Regions from separate parts of the Marinobacterium sp. xm-m-312 genome, predicted to be linked through region 3. Evidence: predicted binding sites of a transcription regulator. Region 3 holds the regulator's gene; each other region holds the start of a gene.
What was found. Region 3 encodes LexA, which represses DNA repair genes until DNA is damaged. Its sites were predicted from a motif close to TACTGTNTANNTANACAGTA; they were not measured.

Region 1 (5,445 bases), on a different contig from region 3:
ACCTCGTCGTGCGGGTATGACAGAGATCTACCATCTCAGTGCAGAGGATCAACAGCAGATGCTGCTGGAGACCAGTGCACTGGCTCAAGCGTTATCCGATATCTTCGCGGCCAAAAAGATGAATGTTGCGAATCTAGGTAACATGGTTTCCCAATTGCATATACATGTTATCGCCCGGTTAGAGAGTGATCCTGCTTGGCCAGGACCAGTCTGGGGGAAAGTGCCAGCACAGCCTTACAGCTCAGATGAGCTAGCCTCTGTCAAAGAGCGTTTGGATGCCTTGTTAACCGGTGAAGTTGAGTTTAGAGCGGTATAATCAGCGTTTGACAGGTTGAAAACCAGTTACCGCTCTTCGTAGATAGTTTGACGTCCCAAAGGTGACAGGCCTTAAGCCTGTCACCCGCTCTAGAATCCACAAGATACTCTTTGAAATACCAAAAATTGCCCTGTAATAGCCTGTTAATTCAGGTATAATTCCCGCCTTTCGGCCATAGGCCTAACCATTTTAGTTAATACTCGTTTCAGCGGGTTTTAGTAGATAGGACAGCAGAGTTATGCGCAGCCACTATTGCGGCGATCTTCGTGAAGAACATATTGGACAAGAAATTACCCTGGCAGGTTGGGTGCACCGTCGTCGTGACCACGGTGGCGTAATCTTCCTAGATCTTCGTGATCGTGAGGGTTTGACACAGGTTGTGTTTGATCCAGATCGCGAAGAGAGTTTCGCGTTGGCGGATAGCTGCCGTAACGAGTTCGTAGTTGAGGTTAAAGGCCTTGTTCGTGCTCGGCCAGAGGGTACTACCAACCCGGATATGCCAACGGGTGCTATCGAGGTGCTGGGTAAAGAGCTGATCATCCTGAACAAGGCTGAAACTCCTCCTTTTCAGTTGGATGAGCACCAGCAAGTGGGTGAAGATGTTCGTCTTCGTCACCGCTACGTCGATCTCCGCCGTCCAGAGATTCAAGAGAAGCTTCGTTTCCGCTCTAAAGTGACTCACCAGGTTCGTGCTTACCTTGAAGATCAAGGTTTCCTAGATATCGAAACGCCGATCCTGACTCGTGCCACCCCAGAGGGTGCTCGTGACTACCTAGTTCCAAGCCGTACTCATGAAGGTAGCTTCTTTGCACTGCCTCAGTCACCACAGCTATTTAAACAGCTCCTTATGGTCTCTGGCTTTGATCGCTACTACCAAATTGCTAAGTGTTTCCGTGACGAAGATTTGCGTGCGGATCGTCAGCCAGAGTTCACTCAGATCGATATCGAGACCTCGTTCCTTGATGAACACGAGGTGATGGCAATCACTGAAAACATGATCCGTGGGCTGTTCAAAGATCAATTGAACATCGATCTAGGCGAGTTCCCGCACATGCCATACTCTGAGGCGATGCAGCGTTTTGGTTCTGATAAGCCAGATCTGCGCATTCCTATGGAGCTGGTTGATGTTGCAGATCTGGTCGCAAGTGTCGACTTTAAAGTGTTTGCTGGCCCAGCAACGGATCCAAAAGGTCGCGTCGCGGCTCTTAAAGTACCGGGCGGTTCTGAGCTGACTCGTAAGCAGATTGATGAGTACACTAAGTATGTATCAATCTACGGTGCGAAAGGTTTGGCGTGGATCAAAGTGAATGATCTAGCGGCTGGCGCTGAAGGCCTTCAGTCTCCAATCGTTAAGTTCTTGGGTGCAGAGATTGCGCTGCAGATTATGGAGCGCCTTGAAGCGAAAGATGGTGATCTTGTCTTCTTCGGTGCGGATAAAGCCAACATCGTTAACGAAGCCTTGGGTGCGCTGCGTATCAAAGTGGGTGAAGACCTTAACATGCTTGAGCGTGAGTGGGCGCCACTATGGGTTGTCGACTTCCCAATGTTCGAAGAGAACTCCGATGGCAGCATGACAGCGCTTCACCACCCATTCACAGCACCGAGCTGTTCACCAGAAGAGTTGATTGCTCAGCCTGAAGGTCAGCTGTCACGTGCCTACGACATGGTTCTTAACGGTTGTGAGCTTGGTGGTGGTTCGGTTCGTATCCACGATCAAGAGATGCAGAAAGCGGTCTTCAAAGTACTGGGTATCAGTGATGAAGAGGCGGACGAGAAGTTTGGATTCCTATTGAACGCGCTTAAGTTTGGTGCGCCACCACACGCGGGTCTGGCATTTGGTCTTGACCGTCTGATTATGCTGATGACGGGTTCTACTTCGATTCGTGAAGTGATCGCCTTCCCTAAAACTCAGTCAGCGGCTTGTCCAATGACTGAAGCACCGGGTGAAGTGAGCGCGGCTCAACTGCGTGACCTAAACATCAAGTTGCGTAAAACACCTTAATCGAGTGTTTGATTAAAAAAAACCGGCAGTAAGCCGGTTTTTTTGTGTCTCTGGAAAATGCTGAAAGACTTACAACTCGCAGATGCGAGTTGATCGCGGTTTTTCGCTGCGCTCAAATTCGCTCCTACAGTCGAGCTACGCAGAGAGATCGTTGCAAAGTCCTACTATAGGAGCGTATTGGCGCCCCGCGCCAAACCGCGATCGATTGGACTTGCTAATCGAATTTAATGCTCCGGTGACTGGCTTTAGCCTGTCAACCGCTGTCTGTTTAAGGTATTGGTCTCAATCACAACTACTGTTAGTATATACAGCATTAAAACAATCTCTACGACAGGCGACCGATGCTGATATTGGGAATCGACCCAGGTTCAAGAATTACCGGATACGGCATCATCAATGCTCAGGGTAATAAGGCTGAGTACGTTGCCAGTGGTTGTATCAAAATCGCAGATGCGACCCTTCCTGATAAGTTAAACCAAGTCTTTAGCGGTGTCTCTGAACTGATTGAGCGCTACCAGCCTCAAGAGTGTGCGATAGAGCAGGTCTTTATGTCTCGTAACGCTGACTCTGCGCTTAAGCTCGGGCAGGCTAGAGGGGCAGCTATCGTAGCGGCCGTCAATCGAGGCGTAGAGGTTCATGAATATGCGGCACGCCTGGTGAAGCAGGCAGTAGCTGGAACTGGCGCTGCGGATAAGGGGCAGGTCCAGATGATGGTGCAACGTATTTTGTCACTTCCGGGGTTGCCACAGATCGATGCGGCTGATGGGTTGGCCATCGCACTTTGTCATGCCTATACCCGTCAAGGCTTAATAGCGACAGCGGGAACTCGTCGTTCAGTAAAAGGGCGATGGAGATTGTAGATGCTTTCGAATAATATCAATGCGTTACTTTATTGAGGTCAGATTGTGATAGGTCGTTTAACAGGTGAATTGGTAGAGAAGTCACCTCCAGAGTTGCTGATAGATGTTTCCGGTGTCGGTTATGAACTGGAAGCGTCCATGAATACCTTCTACAAATTGCCGGATGTCGGCACCTTTGTAACGCTGTATACACACTTCGTTGTGCGTGAAGATGCACAGCTTCTTTATGGATTTGCCGACAAAAACGAACGCACTCTGTTTCGAACCCTGATCAAGGTGAATGGGGTGGGGCCTAAGTTGGCGTTGACCATTCTTTCGGGTATCTCCGTCCAAGAGTTCATTCGAACGGTTCAGCATGAGGACAGTACAGCCCTGGTACGTCTGCCGGGTGTCGGTAAAAAAACCGCTGAGCGTTTAATCATCGAGATGAAGGATAAGCTGGATCGACTTGAGCTACCGACCCGTGTTGAAGCGGAACTGAGTGATTTTGCAATGCCCATCGTGGATGCGAAGCCTACCGTCGATTACAGAGCAGATGCAGAGACGGCACTGGTCGCATTGGGTTATAAACCGCTGCAAGCAACTAAGGCGATTGAAAAAGCGGTCACCGAATTGGGTGAGACGGCCGATACAGAATCGTTGATTCGTCAGGCACTTAAGATGATGGTGGCAAGCTAAGATGCAGATTGAACCTGATCGTTTTATATCGCCGGTTAAGACACCCAATGAAGAGGTGCATGATCGCGCGGTTCGCCCTAAGACACTTCAAGACTATGAAGGTCAGCCGCAAGTTCGAGAGCAGATGGAGATCTTCATCCATGCCGCTCGCAAGCGTAATGAAGCACTGGATCATACTCTGATCTTTGGCCCGCCAGGATTGGGTAAAACCACACTGGCCAATATTATTGCCAATGAGATGGGCAGTGAAATTAAAACCACCTCTGGCCCTGTTTTAGAGAAAGCGGGTGATATTGCAGCTCTTCTGACCAATCTTGAGCCGGGAGATGTGCTCTTCATAGACGAGATTCATCGACTCAGTGCCAGTGTCGAAGAGGTACTCTATCCCGCGATGGAGGACTACCAGCTCGATATCATGATCGGTGAAGGCCCAGCTGCACGATCGATCAAACTGGAACTGCCCCCCTTTACGTTAGTCGGTGCTACGACACGTGCCGGCTTATTGACGTCACCACTGCGTGATCGTTTCGGTATTGTGCAGCGGTTAGAGTTCTATTCGATTGCCGATCTGACCAATATTGTCATGCGAACGGCACGTTTAAGTGGTTCTGAAATCGATGAGGGTGGTGCGCACGAGATTGCACGTCGTTCTCGCGGTACTCCTCGTATTGCCAACCGGCTCCTGCGCCGTGCACGTGACTTCTCTGAAGTGAAAGGGGATGGGCGTATCACCGAAGAGATGGCTGATCTGGCATTGAATATGCTCAATGTCGATCAACATGGTTTTGATCACATGGACCGTCGAATGCTGCTCGCCATGCTAGAAAAGTTTGGTGGTGGTCCTGTTGGTGTGGACAGTCTTGCGGCAGCCATTAGCGAAGAGCGTGACACCATCGAAGACGTTCTCGAGCCCTATTTGATTCAGCAAGGTTTTGTCATGCGCACGCCAAGAGGGCGGGTGCTAACCGACCATGCTTACCGATACTTTGGTGTCGATAAGCCTGAAGGAAACTAGTTTATTATGGCGTTTCAGTGGCCTGTCAGAGTCTACATAGAAGATACCGATTTTGGCGGTATTGTTTACTACGTTAATTATCTAAAATTTATGGAGCGTGCTCGGACGGAGTTGTTGCGTTCGGCGGGTTGGTCGCAGCAGGAACTGTCACAGCAAAATTTAATTTTTGTGGTAGGTTCAGTCGAAGCGCAGTATTTAGCGCCGGCTAAGCTTGATGATTCGTTAATTGTCAGAACGACCGTCAAAAAACCGCAAGGTGCACGCGTTAAATTTCTGCAAGCTGTTGTTAAGGAGGGGTCTGATAGAGTCCTCTGCCAAGCAGAAGTTGAAGTGATATCCGTCACTGGAGCCATGCGTCCGAAACGCTGGCCAAAAGAGTTAATTACATCAATCACCCAAGCGCATCCGGAAGCTTGGGATTAACAGGAGTTGAGTGTGGAAGATCAGCTGTCGATTTGGAGCCTCGTATTTGGTGCGAGTTTCGTCGTCCAGTTAGTTATGTTGTCGCTATTGGCGGCTTCGTTTTTATCTTGGGTTGTTATCTTTCAACGTCGCCGCGTCATTAGCGGTGCAC
Region 2 (5,445 bases), on a different contig from region 3:
GGTCTTGCGTGACGGTGATAGAGTAGAGATCTACCGCCCGTTAATTGCTGACCCTAAAGAGGTTCGCGCTCGTCGAGCAGCCGAAGCTAAAGCCAAAAAAGCCAACTCGTAAGTTGGCTTTTTTGTATTCGTTGAGCTCTGCGTTACTGAGGTTTCAGATCGCCTTCCAAACGCACCAGCTTGTCGTTTTCAAAGTAGACGCGAAACTGACGTAGCTCGACCACTTCATCCTCTTGTACCAACTGGAAGACATAGTCCCATCGGTTCTGGTTGAAGGTATCCGTTAACAGGGGTGTTCCTAGCACATAGCGAACTTGGCTCGGCGTCATTCCAGGGCGAAGCTGATCTACCATCTCTTGTGTCACCTGGTTGCCTTGCGGAACATCCATTTTGTACACGCCTGGAAAGGTTGTACAGCCGGTCACGAGAGTAGCAAGAAAGGCAGAGATGATGAGCTTGCGCATGTTCAGGTTGTTCCTGTTACTGTTCAAAGTGGCATTAGTTTACACGCCACTGTTTGAATCGACCAGTCTATAGCGCGCTGGTCAGCATCTCTTTAGCGTGCTCAAGGGTGGTATCAGTCATCTCAAGTCCACCCAGCATTCGAGCGATCTCATTAATGCGCTGATTTTCGGTGAGTGGTGTGATTTTGGTCTCAACCGAACCGGTGTCTGCGCCTTTGCTGACAAACAGGTGTTGGGTTCCTTGTGAAGCCACCTGAGGTTGGTGTGTGACACATAGAATCTGTGCTCGTTCACTCAAATGACGTAACAGTCGGCCAACGACTTCGGCAATGCCTCCGCCAATACCGACATCGACTTCGTCAAAAATGAGTGTCGGGGTGTCAGTCGTCTTAGCCGTTACAACTTGAATCGCAAGGCTAATTCGTGACAGTTCACCACCCGAGGCAATTTTGGCCAGCGGTTTTGCGGTTTGGCCCTGATTGGTATTGATCAGGAACTCAATCTCTTCCAAGCCCTGAGCCGTAATGTATTTAGGATCGATATCACTCAAACTGGCTGTGAAACGCGCGCTGTTCATGCCCAGCATGGCAAGTTGTTCATTCACCTCTTTATCAAGCTGTTTGGCTGCTTTGCTGCGTAGTTTGCTGAGTTGGCGAGCTTTCTCAATCAATGCGGCATTAGCCGTAGCAACCTCGGATTCGAGTTGCTCTAAGTTCTCATCGACATGAGCCAAAGAGTCGAGTTCAGTATTTAGTTGGTCTTTTAATTCCGGTAACTGCTCTGGCGCAATGCGGTGTTTCCTGGCTAGATCGTAGATGCTGGTTAAGCGATCTTCCACCTCTTGTAAGCGCTCAGGGTCCAACTCAACTCGTTGAACAAAATGGCTCAACTCGCGTTCGGCCTCTTCCACTTGAATCAGAGCAGCGTTTAGCATCTCGGCGGTCTGCAGCAGTGCAGGTGAGTCCGCTTCGATGTCACTGAGTAGATGCAGTGCTTGGTTGAGTACCGCTGTGGCGTTGCTCTCTTCACCCTCGCTAAGAAGCATCTGGATCTGTTGGCCACTGTTAAGTATTGCACCTGCGTTGGAGAGTATCCTCTGCTCCTCTTCTAAGGCTTGCACTTCGCCTGTTTGAGGGTCTAAACGGTTGAGCTCTTCCGTTTGATAGCTCAACAGTTGCAGTTGCGCATTCGCCTCTTCACTCATGTCTTGAAGGCGTTTCAACTCGCTCTGCTTTGATTGCCACTGGGTAAAGAGTTTGCGTACTTCCAGTGCTGTCTCATTGGCTTTGGCGTAGTTGTCTAGCAGGGTGCGGTGAAAATCACGCTTTAATAGGCGTTGGTGTTCGTGCTGGCCGTGTATATCGACAAGCAGCTCACCCAGCTCTTTGACGCGGTTCAGTGGGCAGGGGTGGCCATTGATATAGCTACGGCTGCGACCGTCGGCACTCAGTGTACGGCGTAAAATACACTCGTTAATCTCTTCCGACTCTAGCTCATTCGCCTCTAACCAGCGTTTCGCTTCGGGTAGTGCGTGTATATCGAACGCGGCGCTAATCTCAGCTCGTTTCGCCCCTTCTCGAACCGAGTCGGCTTCTGCACGTTTGCCTAAGGCTAATCCCAGTGCATCAAGCATGATCGATTTGCCGGCACCGGTCTCACCGCTGACGACGGTCATGCCCGATTTTAGTTCTAGGTCGAGTGTCGAGACGATCGCAAAGTTTCGAATGCTGAGTAGCGTTAACATGGCTCAATACCTGTTTAGATATACAGTTACTGTGTTTTTAACCAATATTTGTGGATTAGGCAATAGAAAAGTGCAGCCTTAGGTCAAAAAAGCGCGCGGAAGGGTTGAATTTCAGTTGGCCGATACCACATAGGAGACAAGATTGAATGATTCTGGAGATAATACCATGGCGAATGAAGATCAGACACACCAAGATCAGGTTGAAGAGAGTCAAGTCGACGAGACGGCTGAAGAGAATCTTGTAGAGCCTGAAGTGGTTGAGACGAAAGAGCTAACCGTTGAATCCCTTCAAGAAGAGCTAGCCGCGGCGAATGCGACGATTGCTGAGCTGCAAAAACAGCTGGCAGAGCTTGAACCTCGTGCCCAAGCGGAGATCGCTAACCAGCGCCGTCGTGCTGAGGTTGAGGTGGATAAAGCGCGTAAGTTCGCTGTTGAAAAATTTGCCGAAGAGCTATTGCCGGTCATCGACAGTCTAGAGCGCGCTATTGAAGCGAGCCAGGTTGAAGATGAGGTGGTTAAACCGCTTCGTGAAGGCGTTGAGATGACGCACAAAATGTTCATCGATGGCGTTGCTAAATTCAATCTAGAAGTGATCAACCCAGAGGGTGAGGCGTTCAACCCAGAGCACCATCAAGCGATGTCGATGGTTGAAGCGGAAGGTGCAGCACCAAACTCTGTTATTGCGGTGATGCAGAAGGGCTACCTACTTAATGGTCGCTTAGTTCGTCCTGCGATGGTGATGGTCGCTAAAGGTTAAGACCTTTTTATAAACCAGACTTGATATTTGAAAGACCACACCCATATAGGGGTTAAGGTAAAACAGTTTTAAGCACCCAACGCGGTGTCATTAGGAGATTTAAACATGGGTAAAATCATCGGTATTGACCTAGGTACTACCAACTCGTGTGTAGCAGTACTTGAAGGCGATAAAACTAAAGTTATTGAGAACGCTGAAGGCGATCGCACCACTCCGTCGATCATTGCCTACTCAGCAGAAGGCGAAACTCTGGTTGGTCAGTCGGCGAAACGTCAGGCAGTTACTAACCCAGACAACACTCTATTTGCGATCAAGCGTCTAATCGGTCGTCGTTTTGAAGACGATGTTGTACAGAAAGACATCAAAATGGTGCCTTACAACATCGCTAAAGCGGACAATGGCGATGCGTGGGTTGAGGTAAAAGGCGAGAAGCTAGCACCGCCTCAGATCTCTGCAGAAGTTCTTAAGAAGATGAAGAAGACTGCTGAAGATTACCTAGGCGAATCGGTAACGGAAGCGGTTATCACGGTTCCTGCTTACTTCAACGACTCTCAGCGTCAAGCAACAAAAGATGCGGGTCGTATCGCAGGCTTAGAAGTTAAACGTATCATCAACGAGCCAACCGCTGCAGCTCTTGCGTATGGCATGGATAAAGCTGCCGGCGATCGCACGATCGCAGTGTACGACCTAGGTGGTGGTACTTTCGATATCTCGATCATCGAAATTGCAGACGTTGATGGCGAGCACCAGTTTGAAGTACTTGCAACCAACGGTGATACATTCCTAGGTGGTGAAGACTTCGACCTTGCGGTTATCAACTACCTAGCAGACGAGTTCAAGAAAGAGTCTGGCATCGATCTACATAACGATCCGCTAGCGCTACAGCGTCTAAAAGAGGCGGGTGAGAAAGCGAAAGTTGAGCTATCATCGGCACAGTCTACTGACGTTAACCTGCCATACATCACAGCGGATGCAACAGGTCCTAAGCACTTGAACGTTAAACTGTCTCGTTCGAAGCTAGAGTCACTGGTTGAAGATCTTGTACAACGTTCACTTGAGCCATGTCGCATTGCACTGCAAGATGCTGGCCTATCCGCTTCTGAAATCGACGACGTTATCCTCGTCGGTGGTCAGACTCGTATGCCAATGGTGCAGGCGAAAGTGGCTGAGTTCTTCGGTAAAGAGCCACGTAAAGACGTTAACCCAGACGAAGCGGTAGCGATGGGTGCTGCGCTTCAGGGTGCGGTACTGTCAGGTGATGTGAAAGACGTTCTTCTACTGGACGTAACACCACTGACTCTAGGTATCGAAACCATGGGTGGCGTTGCTACACCATTGATCGACAAGAACACGACGATCCCTACGCGTAAGTCTCAGACCTTCTCGACAGCGGAAGACAACCAGACAGCGGTAACCATTCACGTTGTTCAGGGTGAGCGTAAGCAAGCGACTCAGAACAAGTCGCTGGGCCGTTTCGACCTTGCGGATATCCCACCAGCACCACGTGGCATGCCACAGATCGAAGTAACCTTCGATATCGATGCTAACGGTATCCTAAACGTCTCTGCTAAAGACCAGGCGACTGGCAAAGAGCAGTCGATCGTTATTAAAGCCTCTTCTGGTCTAAGCGATGACGAAGTCGAGAAGATGGTTCAGGATGCCGAAGCGCACGCTGAAGAAGATAAGAAGTTTGAAGAGCTAACGGCAGCTCGTAACCAAGGTGATGCCATGGTTCACACAGCACGTAAGACGCTAGAAGATGCGGGTGATAAGGCTTCTGATGAAGAGAAATCGAACATCGAAGCAGCCATCACTGCACTTGAAGAGGCGTTGAAAGGCTCTGACACTGCAGAGATCACAGCAAAAACTGAAGCGCTAACAGAAGCGGTTTCGGGTGTTGCTCAGAAGATGTATGCAGAGGCTGCACAACAAGCAGAAGCTGGCCAAGGCGCTGAAGCGGAAGCAGCTCGCGATGCAGGCGATGACGTTGTTGATGCTGAGTTTGAAGAAGTCAAAGACGACAAGAAGTAAGCTTAGCAAGCAATAACGAGAGTTAAGACTCTCACAAAATCGTGTGTCAGCGCGGGGGTCTTTACTCCCGCGTTGTCATATTCACGATAGCGTAATTACAGGTTTACACGCAGTATGAGCAAGCAAGATTATTATGAACTCTTAGGTGTCTCTCGTGATGCATCTGACCGTGACATCAAAAAGGCTTACCGTCGCTTAGCGATGAAGTATCACCCTGACCGCAACCCGGATGACGAGGCGGCTGAACTCAAGTTTAAAGAGATCAGCGAAGCGTACGAAGTACTGTCGGATGCGCAGAAGAAAGCGGCCTACGATCAGTATGGTCATGCTGGGTTGGGTGGCCAAGGTGGTATGGGCGGCGGCTTTGAAGGTGGCTTCTCAGATATCTTTGGCGATGTCTTTGGCGACATGTTCGGTGGCGGCGGTGGTCGTGGTCGCGGTCGTTCCAG
Region 3 (5,445 bases):
TATCCTGATTTCTGACGAAGTCGATTAAGCGACCCGGTGTCGCGACCAAAATATCGACAGGCGCTTTGGCGAGTGCTGCGCGCTGCACGTCATAATCCATGCCACCTACCAGCGAGACGATGCTTAAACCGGTGTATTTACATAGACCTTCAGCATCGGCTGCAATTTGCAGAGCCAACTCTCGTGTCGGTGCAATAATCAATGCACGGGGTTCACCCTTGCGCGGTTCAACATCCAACTTGAAGTCGAGAAGATCGGTAATGATCCCGATTAGAAAAGCCGCAGTTTTACCGGTACCGGTCTGAGCCTTACCAATGATGTCACGGCCTTGCAGTGCAGGCTTAATCGTTGCCGCTTGAATCGGAGTTGCGTACTCAAAGCCAAGTTCATGAATACCACGCATCAATGAATCTGGCAGGTAGAAATCGTGGAAACGATCCTTACCCTCTTGAGGCTCTACAACAAACTGATCAAGGTTCCACTCTTGTGAGCGACGAGGTTTGTCGTCACGGCTTTTGCGGGGACGACGACGCTGGGTGCGACGGCGCTTATCATTTGAATCTTGGTTATCTTGTTGCTGTTCTGGGTTGGTATCTGTAGTCAAAACCGGGATCTCTCAATCAATAGATCATTCAAAATGGCGCGCAAAAGGAGGAAGCGCATCGATCAACTGCTGTCCATAACGACGTGTCACGACACGCCTATCAAGTAAAACAACACGACCGGAATCATTCTCCGTACGCAGTAATCTGCCTGCCGCTTGAGTTAGTTTGATAGAGGCTGCGGGTACACTTATCTCCATGAAAGGGTTACCACCGCGGGCTTCTATCCACTCAGCCAAGGTCGCATCCACAGGATCATCTGGAACACTAAAAGGCAACTTGGTAATGATAACATCTTTTAGGTAGTGACCGGGTAGATCTACACCCTCTGCAAACGACGCCAAACCAAAAATAACACTGGGTTCGTCACGATCAATTCTTGCTTTGTGCTCTACCAGCATCGCTTGCTTACTGAGCTCACCTTGAACGGTTAACCGTGACAGCAGCTTGGTATCGATTAACTCCTCGACTCGACGCATTTGGCGCCAAGAGGTAAACAGAACCAATACAGAGGTTAAATTGGGTAACTCTCGGTTAAGCCAATCAGCAACCTCTTCGGTATGAAGATCCGCTTTTGAAGGATCGAACTTCATTTTCGGGACATGCAAAACGGCCTTATTGGCGTAGTCAAAAGGACTAGGCATTCGCAGTGCTGGCGTATCCAAAGGGAGACCCAATTGAGTAAAGAGGGAATCAAACCGCCCAAGGGCCGTTAGCGTTGCTGAGGTTAAAACCGCACCGTAACACTGATCCCAGAGCAGATCTTGAAGATGGTTTTGAGCGGAGACAGGGGCGCTGTGAAGTTCAATATCGCGACCCGCTTCAGACTCATGACGAACCAACCACCTTGCAACTTTATCCTCTTCATTTTCAATATCTTGCGAAAAACTTCTACACAGCCACATCATCTTCTGGACACGGCTAAACTGGGTACTTAGCGGTGGCAACCAGCGCTCCCCTACACCCTTATCGAGTGCAGACTCTTCATCTTCCATCGCCCCTTTAAGGGCATTAATAATCTTCTCTAACTGAGGATCAACCTGTGATAAAAACTGAGCCAATTCACGTGTCAGGCTAGCCAAACTGTCGGGTACCCTGCCTTGCGGGTAGCGCAACCTGCGCTCATCCACCGGGAGTGGCAAAAACTGTTCAGAGACTAGATCGTCCAGACGCTGCAAATGCCCCTGAACCACATTGAGACTGGATTGAATACGACTGATTGGATCTTGCAAAACCAATGCAGAATCCGCTTCATCCAACAGCCCTTTTAACTGACGCTCCAGGGTTTTGAAGGCCTTTTCACTCGCTTTAACTCGCATAGAGAGCGCGAAGTGGTTAGTCGCCTTATCACCCAGATGATGCGCCTCATCAAATATGTAGATTGAATCGGCCGGTTCAGGAAGAATCGCACCACCGCCTAACGCCAAGTCAGCCAGTACAAGATCGTGGTTGACCACCAAGAGATCGGTTGTCTCAATATCGGCCCTAGCACGATAAAACGGACAGGCGTTGAAATGCGCACAGCGACGATTGGTACACTGCATATGGTCTGAGGTAAGCGGCATCCAGGTCTCATCATCCAGGTTGCGCTCTAGCTCATCACGATCACCCTTCCAACGACCACTGGCAAACTCATCCAACAGGCCGCTGTACTCTTTGATCTGTTCAGGCCCCAACACTTGGGCCAACTCATCTTCAAACAGGGCTGACTGTGAAAGATCCTGCTGATTACTAAGAAGAGACTCTAATCGGCTAACACAGAGGTAGCGCCGACGCCCTTTGGCAATTTCGTACTTAAATTCAATACCAGCGTGCTCAGCCAACTCAGGAAGATCTTTCAATAAGAGCTGTTCCTGAAGTGCAACGGTAGCAGTGGAAATGATCAGCGTTTTACCTTTAGCCTGCGCTATTGGAAGTGCGGCCAGCAGGTAAGCAATGGTTTTACCGGTGCCCGTTCCAGCCTCTACGGCGACCAGATGATTTTCACCCAGACGCTGACCCGCATCGTCCGACAAGATACCACCCAACTGCCGTGCGACCGCTGCAATCATATGCTTTTGTGCATAACGAGCCTTTAAATCGCGAGCATTTAGAAATGCGCGATAAGCTGTCTGTATGGTGGTTTGGGTCTCTTTGTTAAGCACATCGCCTCCGAATTAGTTGGCCATCATACAAAAATACTGGATATACAAACAGAAAAAACTTGACGACATTTAAAATACTGTATAAAAATACAAATACTGAATAAACAGACAGTCATTTAAATTCCAATCAGTACTGTCATAGGGGGCGTTTATGAAGCTTACAAATCGTCAAGAAGAGGTGCTTGATTGCATCCGTCGCCATATTGATGAAACAGGATTTCCACCTACACGCGTCGATATTGCTCGCGATCTAGGGTTTAAATCTGCCAATGCAGCAGAGGAGCACCTAAAGGCCTTAGCACGTAAAGGGGCCATTGAGATGATCCCTGGCACCTCTCGCGGTATCCGTATCGTCGGTGAAGAGGAGGAGCAAGAGGGCCTAGCGATCATCGGTCAAGTTGCCGCAGGTGAACCCATCCTCGCAGAACAACACATCGATGATTACTGCACCATCAGTTCAGACTTCTTTCGCCCAAGAGCAGACTACCTACTCCGTGTCCGCGGCATGAGTATGAAAGACATCGGCATTATGGATGGTGATCTTTTAGCAGTTCACCAAACACGTGAAGCACGTGAGGGTCAGATAGTCGTTGCTCGTGTCGGTGAAGATGTCACGGTAAAACGATTCCACCGCGATGGTCACATGGTCTACTTGATAGCAGAGAACGAAGAGTTCGACCCGATTAAAGTTGATCTTCGTGAAGAGCAGTTAACCATCGAAGGCTTGGGTGTTGGCGTAATTCGTCAACAGAATGACTTTTAAAGGTAATCACCATGATTGCTTACAATCAATTTGCACAGAATGATGCGGGTCTTAAACCACTGGTTTTGACTGAGCTGGTTCAGCACACCTCACAGGTAAATCTGAACACCATGCTTCTGCCGATGCTTGCCGCATTAAGTCAAAAAGAGAGCTGGCTGGTTATGTTAGAGCCGCCAAAATCTTTGACTAAGCAGGTGCTGGCGGATGCAGGTGTCGACCTCAAAAAAGTGTGGATACTTCGTCGTGATAAGCGCCATGGTTTAGACAAACTTGCTCAGCGCGCACTGCAAGCGGGAACCTGTCACACACTGATCTGCTGGCACAATGACCCTGCCGATGACGCGTTAGTCAGCCAACTGAAACGCACTCAGATCTCTAGCGAAACAGAGTGTCTATTGGTACGTAAAAAAATTTAGCCTCCCCCTTTGCTGCGTTGTAGCAAAGACCCCCATAGCCGCTCTTTGAGCGGCTTTTTTATTTAGCTTGAATCAGACCCTGAACCATCATAGGCTCAATAGAGGAGTACCACTTACAAGGAGAATAGTGTGGGATCGCACAAGCCAAATCAGCAGCCGTATCAGTTAACCGACTTCCCTATCCAAACATTTGATAAGATCCGTTATGCCGATACCGATCGTCAGGGCCACGTGAACAATGCCGCATTCAGTACCTACCTAGAGACAGGCCGTGTCGAATTTCTCTACGATCCAAAAGACCCACTCGCCAATGACAATTGCGAATTTGTCATTGCCAGTCTGCATTTGAACTTTCTAGGTGAGATCACTTGGCCAGGACGTCTGGATATTGGCACCGGTGTAACTCGCGTGGGTACCAGCTCATTTGGACTCTACCAGGTGCTATTCCAAGATGATGTCTGTGTCGCGACGGCAGAGACGACCATTGTTCAGATGGATGTGAGCAGTCGCAAATCAGCCCCTCTTGGTGATGCAACAGGACACTATCTAAATGATCATCTTTTTGTGAAGGGTGTTGAAACGAAAGGAATGAACTGAGTTTACCACTCTTGCGCGTTAGAGCGATGTCTTAGGATCATCGCTCGTAACTGCTCAAACCACCCCTGCAACTCAGTCTCCAGTTGCTCCTCAAGGCTCGATTCTTTGGCCAAATCTATAATTGCTATGTCAGATTGGCTAGCGCTCTCTTGCGAGGGAGGTAGGGGTTTATGAATAGCTTTGATGGCACTGATCAACTTAGACAACCAACTACCGGAATCCTGACAGAGCAGCTCCATCTCATCCAACTCACTGGAATGGATTCCCTGTTGCTTAAAAGCCTTGCTCAATTCAGAGGGTGTCGACTGGGTCAGCAGGACACGCTCACGTTCAGCCAACTCATTAAGATAGGCTTTATAGGCGCTGTCTAAATGAAACAGCGCAGCCTCTTGCAGGCCACGAAGCTTCATACGATTGGTCGATTCACCGGTCAACTCAGTGTTGATACCCACCAGCGCGTATTGTGCAAACGCGAGTGTTTGATTCACACGCTGGGAGTATAGGTCAGCCATTAACGCTTCTTAGCTTTGGCTGCTTCAATTTGCCACATACCATTGGTGAAGTAAGCTCTCCAACCAGTCGCCTTACCGTCAACTTCCGTCATAAGGTACTGCTCTTTGGTTTTGCGGCTGTAACGTATTTGAGCGGGGTTACCCTGCTCATCTTGCTGAGGTCCTTCCATTAAGAAGTGATATTTAGGGTCAATCGCATTTTTATGTGGAATCAACTCTTTGACCAGAGGTGCACGGGTCTCACGATTACGTGGGAATTGGCTTGCTGCCAGGAATAGACCACTGGCTCCATCACGCAGGATGTAGGTATCGTCAACCTTCTGACACTTAAGCTCCGGCATCGGAACTGGATCCATCTTAGGCGGAGCCACTTCACCATTCTTGAGCAGCTTACGTGTGTTTTTACACTCT

Region 1: a site for LexA is predicted at 2,612-2,631, ahead of ruvC (crossover junction endodeoxyribonuclease RuvC). Genes of this name have one in related genera too.
Region 2: a site for LexA is predicted at 2,217-2,236, ahead of recN (DNA repair protein RecN). Genes of this name have one in related genera too.

The regions. Positions count from the first base shown of each region.
Region 1 is NZ_WBYS01000007.1:40,904-46,348, forward strand. It holds gene XMM312_RS09675 (HIT domain-containing protein) at 1-316, shown strand, start outside; gene aspS (aspartate--tRNA ligase) at 555-2,318, shown strand; gene ruvC (crossover junction endodeoxyribonuclease RuvC) at 2,660-3,178, shown strand; gene ruvA (Holliday junction branch migration protein RuvA) at 3,224-3,856, shown strand; gene ruvB (Holliday junction branch migration DNA helicase RuvB) at 3,858-4,871, shown strand; gene ybgC (tol-pal system-associated acyl-CoA thioesterase) at 4,878-5,294, shown strand; gene tolQ (protein TolQ) at 5,307-5,445, shown strand, end outside.
Region 2 is NZ_WBYS01000005.1:184,808-190,252, forward strand. It holds gene XMM312_RS07925 (RnfH family protein) at 1-112, shown strand, start outside; gene XMM312_RS07930 (outer membrane protein assembly factor BamE) at 144-464, opposite strand; gene recN (DNA repair protein RecN) at 532-2,208, opposite strand; gene grpE (nucleotide exchange factor GrpE) at 2,375-2,965, shown strand; gene dnaK (molecular chaperone DnaK) at 3,071-4,996, shown strand; gene dnaJ (molecular chaperone DnaJ) at 5,111-5,445, shown strand, end outside.
Region 3 is NZ_WBYS01000004.1:213,523-218,967, forward strand. It holds partial or broken gene XMM312_RS06725 (DEAD/DEAH box helicase) at 1-604, opposite strand, end outside; gene dinG (ATP-dependent DNA helicase DinG) at 629-2,746, opposite strand; gene lexA (transcriptional repressor LexA) at 2,898-3,509, shown strand; gene XMM312_RS06740 (SulA-like leucine-rich domain-containing protein) at 3,521-3,925, shown strand; gene XMM312_RS06745 (thioesterase family protein) at 4,055-4,522, shown strand; gene XMM312_RS06750 (DUF6586 family protein) at 4,525-5,034, opposite strand; gene topA (type I DNA topoisomerase) at 5,034-5,445, opposite strand, start outside.